DNA from 4 places in the Pseudomonas sp. GD03875 genome. Region 2 is predicted to be linked to each of the others. Evidence: predicted binding sites of a transcription regulator. Region 2 holds the regulator's gene; each other region holds the start of a gene.
What was found. The regulator sigma-54, encoded in region 2, starts transcription at its own class of promoters, with help from an activator protein. The targets are predictions, from matches to a motif close to ANTGGCATNNANNTTGCTNT.
Positions count from the first base shown of each region.

Region 1: a site for sigma-54 is predicted at 1,796-1,815, ahead of N5D30_RS05525 (CmpA/NrtA family ABC transporter substrate-binding protein). Genes of this name have one in related genera too.
Region 3: a site for sigma-54 is predicted at 1,246-1,265, ahead of N5D30_RS02705 (flagellar hook-length control protein FliK). Genes of this name have one in related genera too.
Region 4: a site for sigma-54 is predicted at 1,906-1,925, ahead of flhA (flagellar biosynthesis protein FlhA). Genes of this name have one in related genera too.

Region 1 covers NZ_JAOCCV010000005.1:12,934-16,135, forward strand. Annotated here, with positions in the region: gene acnB (bifunctional aconitate hydratase 2/2-methylisocitrate dehydratase) at 1-780, shown strand, start outside; gene N5D30_RS05515 (YgdI/YgdR family lipoprotein) at 1,270-1,479, shown strand; gene N5D30_RS05520 (YgdI/YgdR family lipoprotein) at 1,559-1,768, shown strand; gene N5D30_RS05525 (CmpA/NrtA family ABC transporter substrate-binding protein) at 1,938-3,152, shown strand; gene N5D30_RS05530 (ANTAR domain-containing response regulator) at 3,171-3,202, shown strand, end outside.
Region 2 covers NZ_JAOCCV010000034.1:21,600-24,801, reverse strand. Annotated here, with positions in the region: gene rapZ (RNase adapter RapZ) at 1-300, opposite strand, end outside; gene ptsN (PTS IIA-like nitrogen regulatory protein PtsN) at 314-778, opposite strand; gene raiA (ribosome-associated translation inhibitor RaiA) at 792-1,100, opposite strand; gene N5D30_RS22065 (RNA polymerase factor sigma-54) at 1,257-2,759, opposite strand; gene lptB (LPS export ABC transporter ATP-binding protein) at 2,902-3,202, opposite strand, start outside.
Region 3 covers NZ_JAOCCV010000002.1:263,213-266,414, reverse strand. Annotated here, with positions in the region: gene N5D30_RS02705 (flagellar hook-length control protein FliK) at 1-1,209, opposite strand, end outside; gene N5D30_RS02700 (Hpt domain-containing protein) at 1,906-2,256, opposite strand; gene N5D30_RS02695 (fused response regulator/phosphatase) at 2,286-3,202, opposite strand, start outside.
Region 4 covers NZ_JAOCCV010000002.1:270,960-274,161, forward strand. Annotated here, with positions in the region: gene fliR (flagellar biosynthetic protein FliR) at 1-68, shown strand, start outside; gene flhB (flagellar biosynthesis protein FlhB) at 81-1,217, shown strand; gene sodC (superoxide dismutase [Cu-Zn] SodC) at 1,267-1,803, opposite strand; gene flhA (flagellar biosynthesis protein FlhA) at 1,986-3,202, shown strand, end outside.

The sequences.
Region 1 (3,202 bases), on a different contig from region 2:
ACCATCAAGCTGCCGGAAAGCGCCATCGCCGAGTACCTGAAGTCGAACATCACCATGCTGCGCTGGATGATCGGCGAAGGCTACGGCGATGCCCGCACCCTGGAGCGTCGCGCCCAGGCCATGGAAGCCTGGCTGGCCAACCCGCAACTGCTGGCCGCCGATGCCGACGCCGAATACGCCGCCGTGATCGAGATCGATCTGGCCGACGTGAAGGAGCCGGTCCTGTGCGCGCCGAACGACCCGGACGACGCCCGCCTGCTGTCCACCGTGGCCGGCGAGAAGATCGACGAAGTCTTCATCGGTTCCTGCATGACCAACATCGGCCACTTCCGCGCCGCCGGCAAGCTGCTGGACAAGGTCAAGGGCGGCATTCCGACCCGTCTGTGGTTGGCCCCGCCGACCAAGATGGACCAGCACCAGCTGACCGAGGAAGGCTACTACGGCATCTACGGCAAGGCCGGCGCCCGCATGGAAATGCCGGGCTGCTCCCTGTGCATGGGCAACCAGGCACGCGTGCAGACCGGTTCCACCGTGGTCTCCACCTCCACCCGTAACTTCCCCAACCGTCTGGGCGACGCGACCAACGTGTACCTGGCCTCCGCCGAACTGGCGGCGGTCGCCTCGATCATCGGCAAGCTGCCGACCGTCGAGGAGTACATGGAGTACGCGAAGAACATCGACAGCATGGCTGCCGACATCTATCGCTACCTGAGCTTCGACCAGATCGCCGAGTACAAGGAAGCGGCCGCGAACGCCAAGATCCCGGTCGTTCAAGCCTAAGCCTCACCCGGTGAACAGAAAGCCCCGCTCATGCGGGGCTTTCTTTTTTGTGCTATGTCCGCATGACGTGTTGGTGGCGCAATCCTGCTTTCGTGGAAGCGGCTGGGCGACCTTCCGATTGGCCGCGAAATTCGCGGATAAATCCGCTCCCACAAGGTGTGCAACAACTCACGCGGACAGAGCCTTCTCTCAGCCATGTCCACGTTACGTACTACGCGGTCAAGCCTCTCTTTATCTGAATGCTGCAGCTGCCTGTCCCTGGATTCCCGCCTGCGCGGGAATGACGGTTTCAGAAGCAACTCCACCCCTACCTCGTCATCCCCGCGTAGGCGGGGATCCAACAGGGGTCAGGGCACTACAACATCTAACGGGGACATAGCCTTCTTTGGAGCCGGACCGGCCCGCATATTTTTATGGAGCGAAACCGGGAGAGCCGTGGTCCGAAGCTCTGAAGCCCCTCGCGGGCGCCCCATTCATAAGGAGTTCACCATGAAACCCTGGATTCTCGCCCTGCTCTGCGCGATCGGCCTCGCCGGCTGCTCCACCGACTACATCATCGCCACCACCGACGGCCAGATGCTCAGTGCTCAGGACAAGCCGAAGATCGACGAGGACACCGGCCTGATCACCTACGAGGACGCCGAGGGCAACGAGCAGCAGATTCCGCAGACTTCGGTGAAGCAGATCATCGAACGCTAAGGACGTATTGCCGCGCCGCCTTGCCAAACGCAGCGGCGCGGAAATACTTGAGGTGAATCCCACCACCCAGGAGCACCTCATGAAGCACCGGATAGCCACCCTGCTGTTCTTCCTCGCCCTCACCGGCTGCGCTAGCGAACACCTCATCCTCACCACCGATGGCCAGATGCTCACCAGCGACGGCAAGCCCGAGCTGGACGAGGACACCGGCATGATCGAGTTCGAGGACACCGAGGGCCGCAAGCAGCAGATCCCGCAGACCCAGATCAAGCAGATCATCGAACGCTGAACCCTGCGGCACGGTTCCAACCGTAGCGCTGGCACATGGCTTGCTTGAGCCTGTCCAGCAGGACTCGCTCCAACGGCGGAGCAGTTCCAGACAATGGCGTCGTTTCCGGCCACCGCCCCTGCGGCGGCCCGGAGCGACGCCTTTTTTTGCTCTACGGCGGAACATCTCGATGAACGACAGCGGCAATATCCGTAGCGACGCCCTGGCCTGGGTCGCGGGCAGCGATGCCCCGGAAAAGAGCGAACTGAACCTGGGCTTCATGGCCCTCACTGACTCCGCGTCGCTGATCGTGGCAGCGACCCAGGGCTTCGCCCAGCCCTACGGGCTGACCCTCAACCTGCAGCGCCAGGCCTCTTGGGCCGGCCTGCGCGACCGCCTGCTGAGCGGCGAGCTGGACGCCGCCCAGGCCCTCTATGGCCAGGTCTACGGCATCCACCTGGGCCTCGGCGGCGCGGCCACCGAGATGGCCATCCTCATGGGCCTGTGCCAGAACGGCCAGGCGCTCAACCTGTCCCAGCCGCTCAAGCAGGCCGGCGTGACCAGCGCCGAGGCACTCGCCGCGCGCGTGCACCAAGGTGGTGCACGCCTCACCTTCGCCCAGACCTTCCCCACCGGCACCCACGCCATGTGGCTGTACTACTGGCTGGCCGCCCACGGCATCCACCCGCTGGAAGACGTCAACACCGTGGTGGTTCCGCCCTCGCAGATGGTCGCCCACCTGCGCGCCGGGCGCATCGACGGCTTCTGCGCCGGCGGCCCGTGGGGCGCCCTGGCCGTGGAGGAAGACCAGGGCTTCACCCTGGCTACCAGCCAGGACATCTGGGCCGACCACCCGGAGAAGGTACTGGCCGTGACCCGCGAATTCGCCGAGCAGTACCCCAACACCGCCCGCGCGCTGACCATGGCCGTGCTGGAGGCCAGCCGCTTCATCGACGAGAGCGAGGAAAACCGCCGCGGCACTGCCCAGTTGATCAGCAGCGCCGAGTATGTCGACGCCCCGCTCTCGGCCATCCAGCCGCGCTTCCTCGGCCAGTACGAGGACGGCCTCGGCCACGCCTGGCTGGACGCACACCCGCTGCGCTTCTTCGCCGACGGCGAGGTGAACATGCCCTGGCTGTCCGACGGCATGTGGTTCCTCACCCAGTTCCGCCGCTGGGGCCTGCTGCGGGACGACCCGGACTACCTCGGCATCGCCCGTCGCATCCACCGGCTGGACATCTACCGCGCCGCCGCCGAGGCGCTGGGCGTCGCCGTGCCGGTCAGCGAGATGCGCAGTTCCACCCTGCTCGACGGCAGCGTCTGGGACGGCAGCGAACCCGCCGGCTACGCCCGCTCGTTCGCCATCCACGCGCGCGCCGACGGCGCCGCCGCCATCGCTCTGTAACGGACCGGGAGACGCACGATGCTACGCATACTCCTGATCAACGATACGCC
Region 2 (3,202 bases):
GCGCTTGAGCAGGGTTTCCTCGTCGGCGTCGAGATACAGCACGTCACACTGGATATGACGGCCACGTACCTCGTCGAGCAGCTCCGGGAAGCGCTTGAGCTGGCTGGGCAGGTTGCGCGCATCGACCGACACGGCAACCTGCGGGTGCAGCAGCTCGGTCTGCAGCAGGGAACGTTCCGCCAGGTCAGGCAGGAGCCCGGCAGGCAGGTTGTCGATGCAGTAGAAACCGTTGTCTTCCAGTACGTCGAGGGCGGTGCTCTTGCCCGAGCCGGAACGCCCGCTGACGATGATCAGACGCATGCCGCCCCCCTGTTCAAAGGCCGTTCTGTACGTCGACCACGACCTGGTACAGATCCTCGTTGCTCTGCGCCTGGCGCAGGCGCTCGCGCACCTCGGCACGGTCCAGCATGCTGGCGATCTGGCGCAGCAGTTCGAGGTGCTCGTCGGTCGCCGCCTCCGGCACCAGCAGGACGAACAGCAGGTCCACCGGCGCGCCGTCGATGGCGTCGAAGTCCACGGCCGCTTCCAGGTGCAGCACGGCGCTGATCGGCGCATTGCAGCCGGCCAGGCGGCAGTGGGGAATGGCGATGCCGTTGCCGAAGCCGGTGGAGCCGAGCTTCTCGCGGGCGATCAGGTTTTCGAAGATGTCCTGGGCATCCAGATCGGGCAGATCACGGGCGACCAGATTGGCAATCTGTTCGAGTACACGCTTCTTGCTGCCTCCCGGCACGTTCACGGGGGAACGTGCGGGAGTCAGGATGGTTTCGAGTCGGATCATGGAGGGGGAGGTATCAGCGTGCGGTGGCGCCCTGCAGGCGGCCCAGCTGCTTTTCCTTGTGCTTGATCAGTTGGCGGTCGAGTTTGTCGGTCAGCAGGTCGATGGCGGCGTACATGTCTTCGTGCTCGGCGTTGGCGACCACCTCACCGCCGGCAATGTGCAGGGTCGCTTCGATCTTCTGCTTCAGCTTCTCGACCTCCATGATGACCTGCACATTGGTGATCTTGTCGAAATGGCGCTCCAGCCGGCCCAACTTCTCGCCGACATAGTCACGCAGGGCGTCTGTCACATCCAGTTGATGTCCACTGATGTTGACTTGCATAACGCATCTCCTTGTTGCCTTGTGTAAGAGACAGGCTATCGGGCCTGCCGCCGTAACACGCTGGCTGGGAGGGTGCTGCACTGCTGGCCGTGGTTTCCCCGTGGCAGGGTATCCGGCGCTCGATACGGTGTGCAGAAACCTTCCGCTCAGGGCCGCTTACATCAGTCGCTTGCGTTCGCTGGACGGCGCTATGCCGAGGGACTCACGGTACTTGGCGACGGTGCGGCGGGCTACCTGAATGCCCTGTGCCTCCAGTAAACCAGCGATCTTGCTGTCACTCAACGGCTTTTTCGCGTTTTCCGCGGCCACCAGTTTCTTGATGATGGCGCGGATCGCGGTGGACGAGCATTCGCCGCCCTCGGAGGTGCTGACATGGCTGGAGAAGAAGTACTTCAGCTCGTAGATGCCGCGCGGGGTGTGCATGAATTTCTGCGTGGTGACCCGCGAGATGGTCGACTCGTGCATGCCCACCGCCTCGGCGATGTCATGCAGCACCAGGGGCTTCATGGCCTCGTCGCCGTATTCGAGGAAGCCGCGCTGGTGCTCGACGATCTGCGTCGCCACCTTCATCAGCGTCTCGTTGCGGCTCTGCAGGCTCTTGATGAACCAGCGCGCCTCCTGCAGCTGGTTGCGCATGAAGGTGTTGTCCGCGCTGGAGTCGGCGCGGCGGACGAAGCCGGCGTACTGCGGGTTGACCCGCAGGCGCGGCACGGCTTCCTGGTTCAGTTCGACCAGCCAGCGTTCGTTGTGCTTGCGCACGATCACGTCCGGCACCACGTATTCCGGCTCGCCGGCCTCGATCTGCGATCCGGGGCGCGGGTTGAGGCTCTGGATCAGTTCGATCACCTGGCGCAGCTCGTCTTCCTTGAGCTTCAGGCGGCGCATCAGCTGGCTGTAGTCGCGGCTGCCGAGCACATCGAGGTGCTCGCCGGCCAGGCGCTGGGCCTCGCTCAGCCAGGGTGTGCCGGCCGGCAGCTGGCGCAGTTGCAGCAGCAGGCATTCGCGCAGGTCGCGGGCGCCGATGCCGGCCGGCTCGAAATGCTGGATGCGATGCAGGACGGCTTCGACCTCGTCGGCCTCGATCTCCAGTTCGGGATCGAAGGACTCGACGATCTCGTCGATGGACTCTTCCAGGTAACCCTGGTTGTTGATGCAGTCGATGATGGTGACGCCGATCAGCTTGTCGGTATCGGACATCGGCACCAGGTTGAGCTGCCACAGCAGATGGCTCTGCAGGCTCTCGCCGGCCGACGTGCGCGTGGTGAAGTCCCACTCGTCGTCATCGTTGCTCGGCAGGCTGCTGGCGCTGGTCTGGTAGACGTCTTCCCAGGCGGTGTCGACGGGCAGCTCGCTGGGGATGCGGTCATGCCACTCACCGTCCTCGGCGCTCTCGCTGTTGTTCACCGCGACGGTGCTGTCCTGGAAGCTGGAGCTGTCCTGTTGGGCCGGGCCTGCCTGTTCGGCGGCGTCGGCCATGGGATCGGAGTTATCGAAGTCTTCGCCGTCTTCCTGGCGCTCCAGCATGGGGTTGGATTCCAGCGCTTCCTGGATTTCCTGCTGCAGGTCCAGGGTGGAAAGCTGGAGGAGGCGGATGGCCTGTTGCAGCTGCGGGGTCATCGTCAGCTGCTGGCCCATCTTGAGGACTAGCGACGGTTTCATGGTGTGGGGCTGGGTACCTTGTTCACTTGCCGGCGCGGGGCGCCATCCAACTGCGAGGCGGCGGGCCGCCCCAGGAAGCAAATTATATGCCTGACCTTGAATGATTCCAGCCGTTTGCGCAAGTCCCGCACGCGGGAGGGGCTCAGAGGCGGAATTCGTGGCCCAGGTAGACTTCCTTGACCAGTTGATTGGCGAGGATGGTCTCGGCGTCGCCTTCGGCGATCAACTGGCCGTCGTTGACAATGTAGGCGGTCTCGCAGATGTCCAGGGTCTCGCGCACGTTGTGATCGGTGATCAGTACGCCGATGCCCTTGGCCTTCAGGTGATGGATGATCTGCTTGATGTCACCCACCGAGATCGGGTCCACGCCGGCGAAGGGTTCGTCGAGCAGGATGAACTTCGGCTCGGTGGCCAGGGCGCGGGCGATCTCCACGCGGCGACGC
Region 3 (3,202 bases), on a different contig from region 2:
GCCCAGGCCACGGCCCGCGGAGCGCCGCTGGCCTTCCTCGCCACCGCCGTGGGAGCCACGGGCCAGCGACTGGTCGGAAACGTTCACGTCGAGCTGGTTCATGCCCTGCTGGGCGAACAGCTCGCGCAGACGGTGGGCCTGGCCTTCCAGCTGGTCACGCACGTTGGCGTTGGCGCTGACGAAGGTGACCTGGGCCGCCTGGTCCTTGTTCAGCTCGATGCGTACTTCCAGGCGCCCCAGCTCGGCCGGGTCGAGTTGGATCTCGGCGGACTTGAGGTTCTGGCTGGACAGCCACATCACCTTGTCCACCACCGCCTCGCTCATGCCTGCGTGGTTCATCTGTAGCGGCTGCCCCGGCACCAGCGGCAGGCGCTGCTGGACGTTGGTCTGCTGGTTGATGGCCTGGCTCAGCGCGCTGAGCCGGCTGGCGAAGTTCTCGGCGCGGACCTCGGCCTGGCCCTCGCGCAGATTCGGCAGCGGCTTGTCCGTTCCCTCGCCGAACAGATCGGCCTCCAGTCCTTCCGACGGCGTTTCCTCGCTGGGCATGGCATCGCCGGAAAGGGCAGCCAAAGCATTAGCAAAGCCCTGGCCGGGGCTGGCCGAGCGTTCCGCCGCCACCGCTCCCGGGCTCAGCTGCTGCTGGGCCGCGGCCTGGCCCTGCGCGCCGATCTCCAGGGCCAGCTTGACCCCGGGCAGACTGTTGAGCATGTCCAGTTCGGGATCATGGTTCGCCTCGGTCAGGGCCGCCGGCGCCGCGCTGACGACCACGGGGGCCTGCTGCAGCAGCGGATCGACCTCCTCGACCGGCGCCTCGACCTCTACGCCCAGCGCGGGGTCTTCGGTCTCGGCCGCCGGCAATTGCCCGGTCATGCCCATCAGCAGCAGCGGATCGATGACGTCCTCGCCGCTCTCGACCACCTCTTCCTCCGGCAAGGCATTGCCGCTTTCGGCAACGGCCGGCTGCCCGGCGGCAGCCTCGGCCTTCGACTCGCCGGCCGGCTTGGCATCGGCCGAGCGCTGCTCGGAGGCCTTGGCGGCGGCCTCCTTGCGCTCCGCCACCTTCGCCTGACGCTCCCGGGCGTAGACGTCGGCGAAGCTGGAAGCGTCTTTGTTCCTGGGTTCCGGACCGGTGGCGGGCGCCTTCGCGGCGGCTGCCTTCGGCCGCACCTCGGGCGCGGACTGGAGAAGGAAATCGGGTGCAACGGACATGGATACTCTCCGTTAGGGATGGATCGTATCGGGGAGAGAGCAAGGGCCGGGCCAACTTTGCCCGAGCGCCGGCAATCGGATGAAACTTCGTCCGGGCAAGAAAGGCAGGAAGTCCCGTCATTCCCGCGAAGGCGGGAATCCATGTTCGGGTCGAGACACCGCGCCCCTGGGTCCCCGCCTTCGCGGGGACGACGGGCGTCGAGGTACGTACAGCCGCAGCTCCACTCGATAACCCTGGTGAAGGCCTTCTACACCCAGAAGGTAGCTCCCCGTCATTCCCGCGAAGGCGGGAATCCATGTGCGGGTCGAAACACTGCGCCCCTGGGTCCCCGCCTTCGCGGGGACGACGGACATCGAAGTGCGTACAGCCGCAGCTCCACTCGATAACCCTGGTGAACGCCTTCTACACACAGAAGGTAGAACCCCCGTCATTCCCGCGAAGGCGGGAATCCATGTGCGGGTCGAAACACCGCGCCCCTAGGTCCCCGCCTTCGCGGGGATGACGAGCGCGAGGTGCGTAAGGCTGCGGCTTCACTCGATAACCTTGGGTGAAAGCCTTCTACGCACAGAAGGTAGGCCCCCGTCATTCCCGCGCAGGCGGGAATCCATGTGCGGGCCGAAACACTGCGCCCCTGGATCTCCGCCTTCGCGGAGATGACGGCGTATATCCACCCGATGCGCTGTCTCCAACTCCGCTCAGCGATACCGCTGGCGCTCTGACTTGAGCAGGATGCGGACGATGGCGAACTCGCGGCCGATCTGCTCGACCAAGTCCGGCACCTCGTCCAGGCGCTCGCGCCGGGCGGCCTCTTCCAGCTGCTTGCACAGCCCAGCCAGCAACGGCGCGCCCATGTTGCTGCAGCTGCCCTTGAAGCTGTGGGCGGCCAGGCGCAGGGCCTGCGCATCCTCCCCGACCATGGCCTCGTGGATGTGCCGCTGGCGTTCCTCGGAATCGGCCAGGAAGGTGTCCAGCAGCACGGGATACTCCTCCCCCATGACGTCCAGAAGGGACGCCAGCACGCTCTGATCGAGATGGGAATCGGACACCTGCTCACTCCTTGGCCGGGAAGCGGCGATTATGCCTGAGCCGTCCAGCGAAACTCCACGACGGCGCCGCAGCCATCCGCCGCCCAGTCGCAACGATCGGCGAGCTGGCGCACCAGGCGCATGCCGCGGCCGCTGAGGCTGACACAATCGTCCTGCCGGGCCAGCACGCCGGCCACGTCGAAGCCCTTGCCGCTGTCCTGCACGCGGATACGCAGGCAGCCGCCGCCCTCCTCCGGCAACAGCTCCAGCTCGAATTTCACGAATCCGTCCTGCAACGTCTGCAAGCGCTGACCGCGCTCGGAGTAGTAGCGGGCAAAGCCCTGGGCGTCGGACTTCAGGGTGGAGTCAAGCCCCAGCACACCGTGCTCCAGGGCATTGGAATACAGTTCGGCCATCACCGCGTACAGCGCGCCACCCCTGGCCCGCAGGCCACGCACTTCCATCAGCAGTTGCAGCAGGAACGGCAGGGGATTGAAGCGTTTGAGTGCCTCGGCGCGGAACTCGAAGGAGACCGACCAGTCCAGCGCGCTGCTCTGGCCGCTGTCGGAGAAGGACAGCGGCGGCCGGCTCAGGGCGCCGTCCTCGACCATGCTCAGCTCGATCATGCTGACGTCGTCCTGAGCCTCGCCCCGGAAGGCGGCCAGGGCCGCCTGGATATTCTCGAACAGGCACTCCGGCGAGTGCTCGGCGGCGAACACCTGCAGCAACCGATCCTCGCCGAACAGCTGCCCGCTGGCATCGCGGGTCTCCAGCACGCCGTCCGAGAGCAGGAAGATGCGATCCCCCGGCTGCAGCGGATGCACCTCGTAGACATCGTTGAACGCGCCCGGCTCGAGCACGCCCAGCGGCAGGTGGCGCGACACCAGCGGCACCCGTTCGCCGCTGGCGACGTGCAGCAGGTGGCCATCCGGCAGGCCGCCGTTCCACACCTCCACCACCCGGCGCT
Region 4 (3,202 bases), on a different contig from region 2:
TCGCGCACTTCCAGACGCTGACCAGCGAGGCCCTTCTACAACTGCGCGAACTGGCGCGCATTCGCTGAGGAGGCTCCGCCATGGCCGAGAGCGAAAGCGGCGCCGACAAGAGCGAGGAACCCACCAGCAAGCGCCTGGAAGAGGCGCGCAAGAAGGGCCAGATCGCCCGTTCCAAGGAGCTCAACACCTTCGCGGTCACGTTCGCCGGGGCGGCGGCGCTGCTGATTTTCGGCGCCCAGATGGGGCATGCGATGCTGGGAATGATGCGTGGCAACTTCTCCCTGCCGCGCGAGGTGCTGCAAGACGAAGGCGCCATGGCCCGCTACCTGCTGGCCACCGGCATGGAGGCGTTGCTGGCCCTGCAGCCGTTCCTCACCGTGCTGCTGGTCGCCTCCATCATCGGCCCGATCGCCCTCGGTGGCTGGCTGTTCTCCAGCGAAGCGCTGATGCCCAAGTTCAGCCGGATGAATCCGCTGGAGGGGCTCAAGCGCATGTTCTCCGCCAAGGCGCTGGTGGAGCTGCTCAAGGCCCTGGCCAAGTTCGTGGTGATCCTGCTGGTGGCCCTGGCGGTGCTGAACTCCGACCGCGAAGACCTGCAGGCCATCGCCAACGAGTCGGTCGAGTCGGCGATCCTGCACGCCATGCAGGTGGCCGGCTGGAGCCTGCTGTGGCTGGCCTGCGGGCTGATCCTGATCGCCGCGGTGGACGTGCCGTTCCAGCTCTGGGACAGCAAGCAGAAGCTGAAGATGACCAAGCAGGAGGTCAAGGACGAGTACAAGGACAGTGAGGGCAAGCCCGAGGTCAAGTCGAAGATTCGCCAGTTGCAGCGGCAGATGGCCGAGCGGCGGATGATGCAGCAGGTGCCCGAGGCCGACGTGGTCATCACCAACCCGACCCACTTCGCCGTGGCGCTGAAATACGACCCGGCCAAGGGCACCGCGCCGATGCTGCTGGCCAAGGGCGGCGATTTCCTGGCGCTGAAGATTCGCGAGATCGCCCAGGAGAACAGCATCACGCTGCTGGAGTCGCCCGCCCTGGCGCGGGCCGTGTACTACTCCACCGAAGTGGATCAGGAGATTCCCGCCGGCCTGTACCTGGCCGTGGCCCAGGTGCTGGCCTACGTGTATCAGCTCAGGCAATTCCGCTCCGGCAAGGGCAAGCGCCCCGGTCCGCTGCCGGACCTGCCGATTCCGCCGGACCTGCGCCGCGACGAATAGTGTCGCCGACCCGCCGCCCGAGGGACGGCAGGCCGGCGAGGCGCTGGCCTCAGCGGATCACGCCACAGGCCACGCGAACGCCGCCGCCGCCCAGCGGCATGGGGTGGTCGGCATGGTTGTCGCCGCCGGCGTGGACCATCAGTGCGCGGCCCTTGAGATCGTCCAGGCTCTTCAGGCGCGGCGCCAGCACCGGCTGCTCGGCCTTGCCATGGGCATCGACGTAGAGCGGCGGCAGGTCGCCACGGTGGGCGTTGTCCTCCCAGGGCGCGCCGTGGCGGCTGGTGCCGTCCGGGTCCCAGTGGCCGCCGGCGGCTTCCGCGGGAGAGGGCTTGCCGTCCTTGAGGCCTGCCTCGCAACTGGCGTTCATGTGCACATGGAAGCCATGCAGGCCGGGCGTGAGGCCTGACAGGGCAGGGGTGAACACCAGGCCGTAGGGGGTCTGTTCGACGCTGACCGTGCCGACCTCCTTGCCGACCTCCTTGCCGACGCCATTGGCGTCCACCGCGTCGAGCTGCACGCTCAGCGGCGCGGCCTGGGCGGTGCCATAGAGGCCGAGCAGGGCGGCGGCGATGACCATCTTCTTCATTGTGTTTCTCCTTGGGTGATGAACGGGGTCTTGGTCGACCTGTGACTGTAGCCCGCTTCGGTGGTTTCCTGCGAATGGGAACTGTTTCAGCGAGTTGGCAAAGCTGGCCGACTTCTTGCTCTGACTCCAGCACGACACATATCGCGTCAAAAGATTGAATTGGCTGGGGTAAGCAAGTGGCAGTGGATCGCGCTCAACTGATCGGCAACATGCGCAGCAATCTCGCAGGGCTGGGGCATGGCAACCTCGGCGTGCCGGTGCTGGTACTGGTGCTGCTGGCGATGATGACGCTGCCCATGCCGGCGTTCCTGCTGGACGTGTTCTTCACCTTCAACATCGCCCTGTCGATCGTGGTCCTGCTGGTCAGCGTGTACGCGCTGCGGCCGCTGGACTTCGCCGTGTTCCCGACCATTCTGCTGGTCGCCACGCTGCTGCGCCTGGCGCTGAACATCGCCTCGACCCGGGTGGTGCTGCTGCACGGCCAGGAAGGCCACGACGCCGCCGGCAAGGTGATCCAGGCCTTCGGCGAGGTGGTGATCGGCGGCAACTACGTGGTCGGTGTGGTGGTGTTCGCCATCCTCATGATCATCAACTTCGTGGTGGTCACCAAGGGTGCCGGCCGTATCTCCGAGGTCAGCGCGCGCTTCACCCTGGACGCCATGCCCGGCAAGCAGATGGCCATCGACGCCGACCTCAACTCCGGCCTGATCGACCAGGACACCGCCAAGCTGCGGCGCAGCGAGGTGGCCCAGGAGGCCGACTTCTACGGCTCGATGGACGGTGCCAGCAAGTTCGTGCGCGGCGACGCGGTCGCCGGCCTGCTGATCATGTTCGTCACCCTGCTCGGCGGCATGGGCATCGGCATGCTGCAGCACGGCCTGTCGTTCAACGAGGCGAGCAAGATCTACGCGTTGCTGGTGATCGGTGACGGTCTGGTGGCGCAGATCCCGTCGCTGCTGCTGTCTACCGCCGCGGCGATCATGGTGACCCGCGTGTCTTCCTCCGAGGACATGGGCCAGCAGGTCAACCGGCAGATGTTCGCCTCGCCCAAGGCGCTGGCCGTGGCTGCCCTCATCATTGCGGTGATGGGGCTGGTGCCCGGCATGCCGCACGTGCCGTTCCTCGGCTTGGCGCTGCTGGCGGCCGGCGGCGCCTTCCTGATCTGGCGCAGCAAGCAGCAGAAGGTCAAGGCCGAGGCCGAGGCGGTCAAGCGCCAGCAGGAGCTGCTGCCGGCGCAGAAGGCCCAGGAGGTCAAGGAACTGGGCTGGGACGACGTCACCCCGGTGGACATGGTCGGCCTGGAAGTGGGCTACCGCCTGATCCCGCTGGTCGACCGCAACCAGGGTGGCCAGCTGCTGGCGCGGATCAAGGGCGTGCGCAAGAAGCTGTCCCAGGAGAT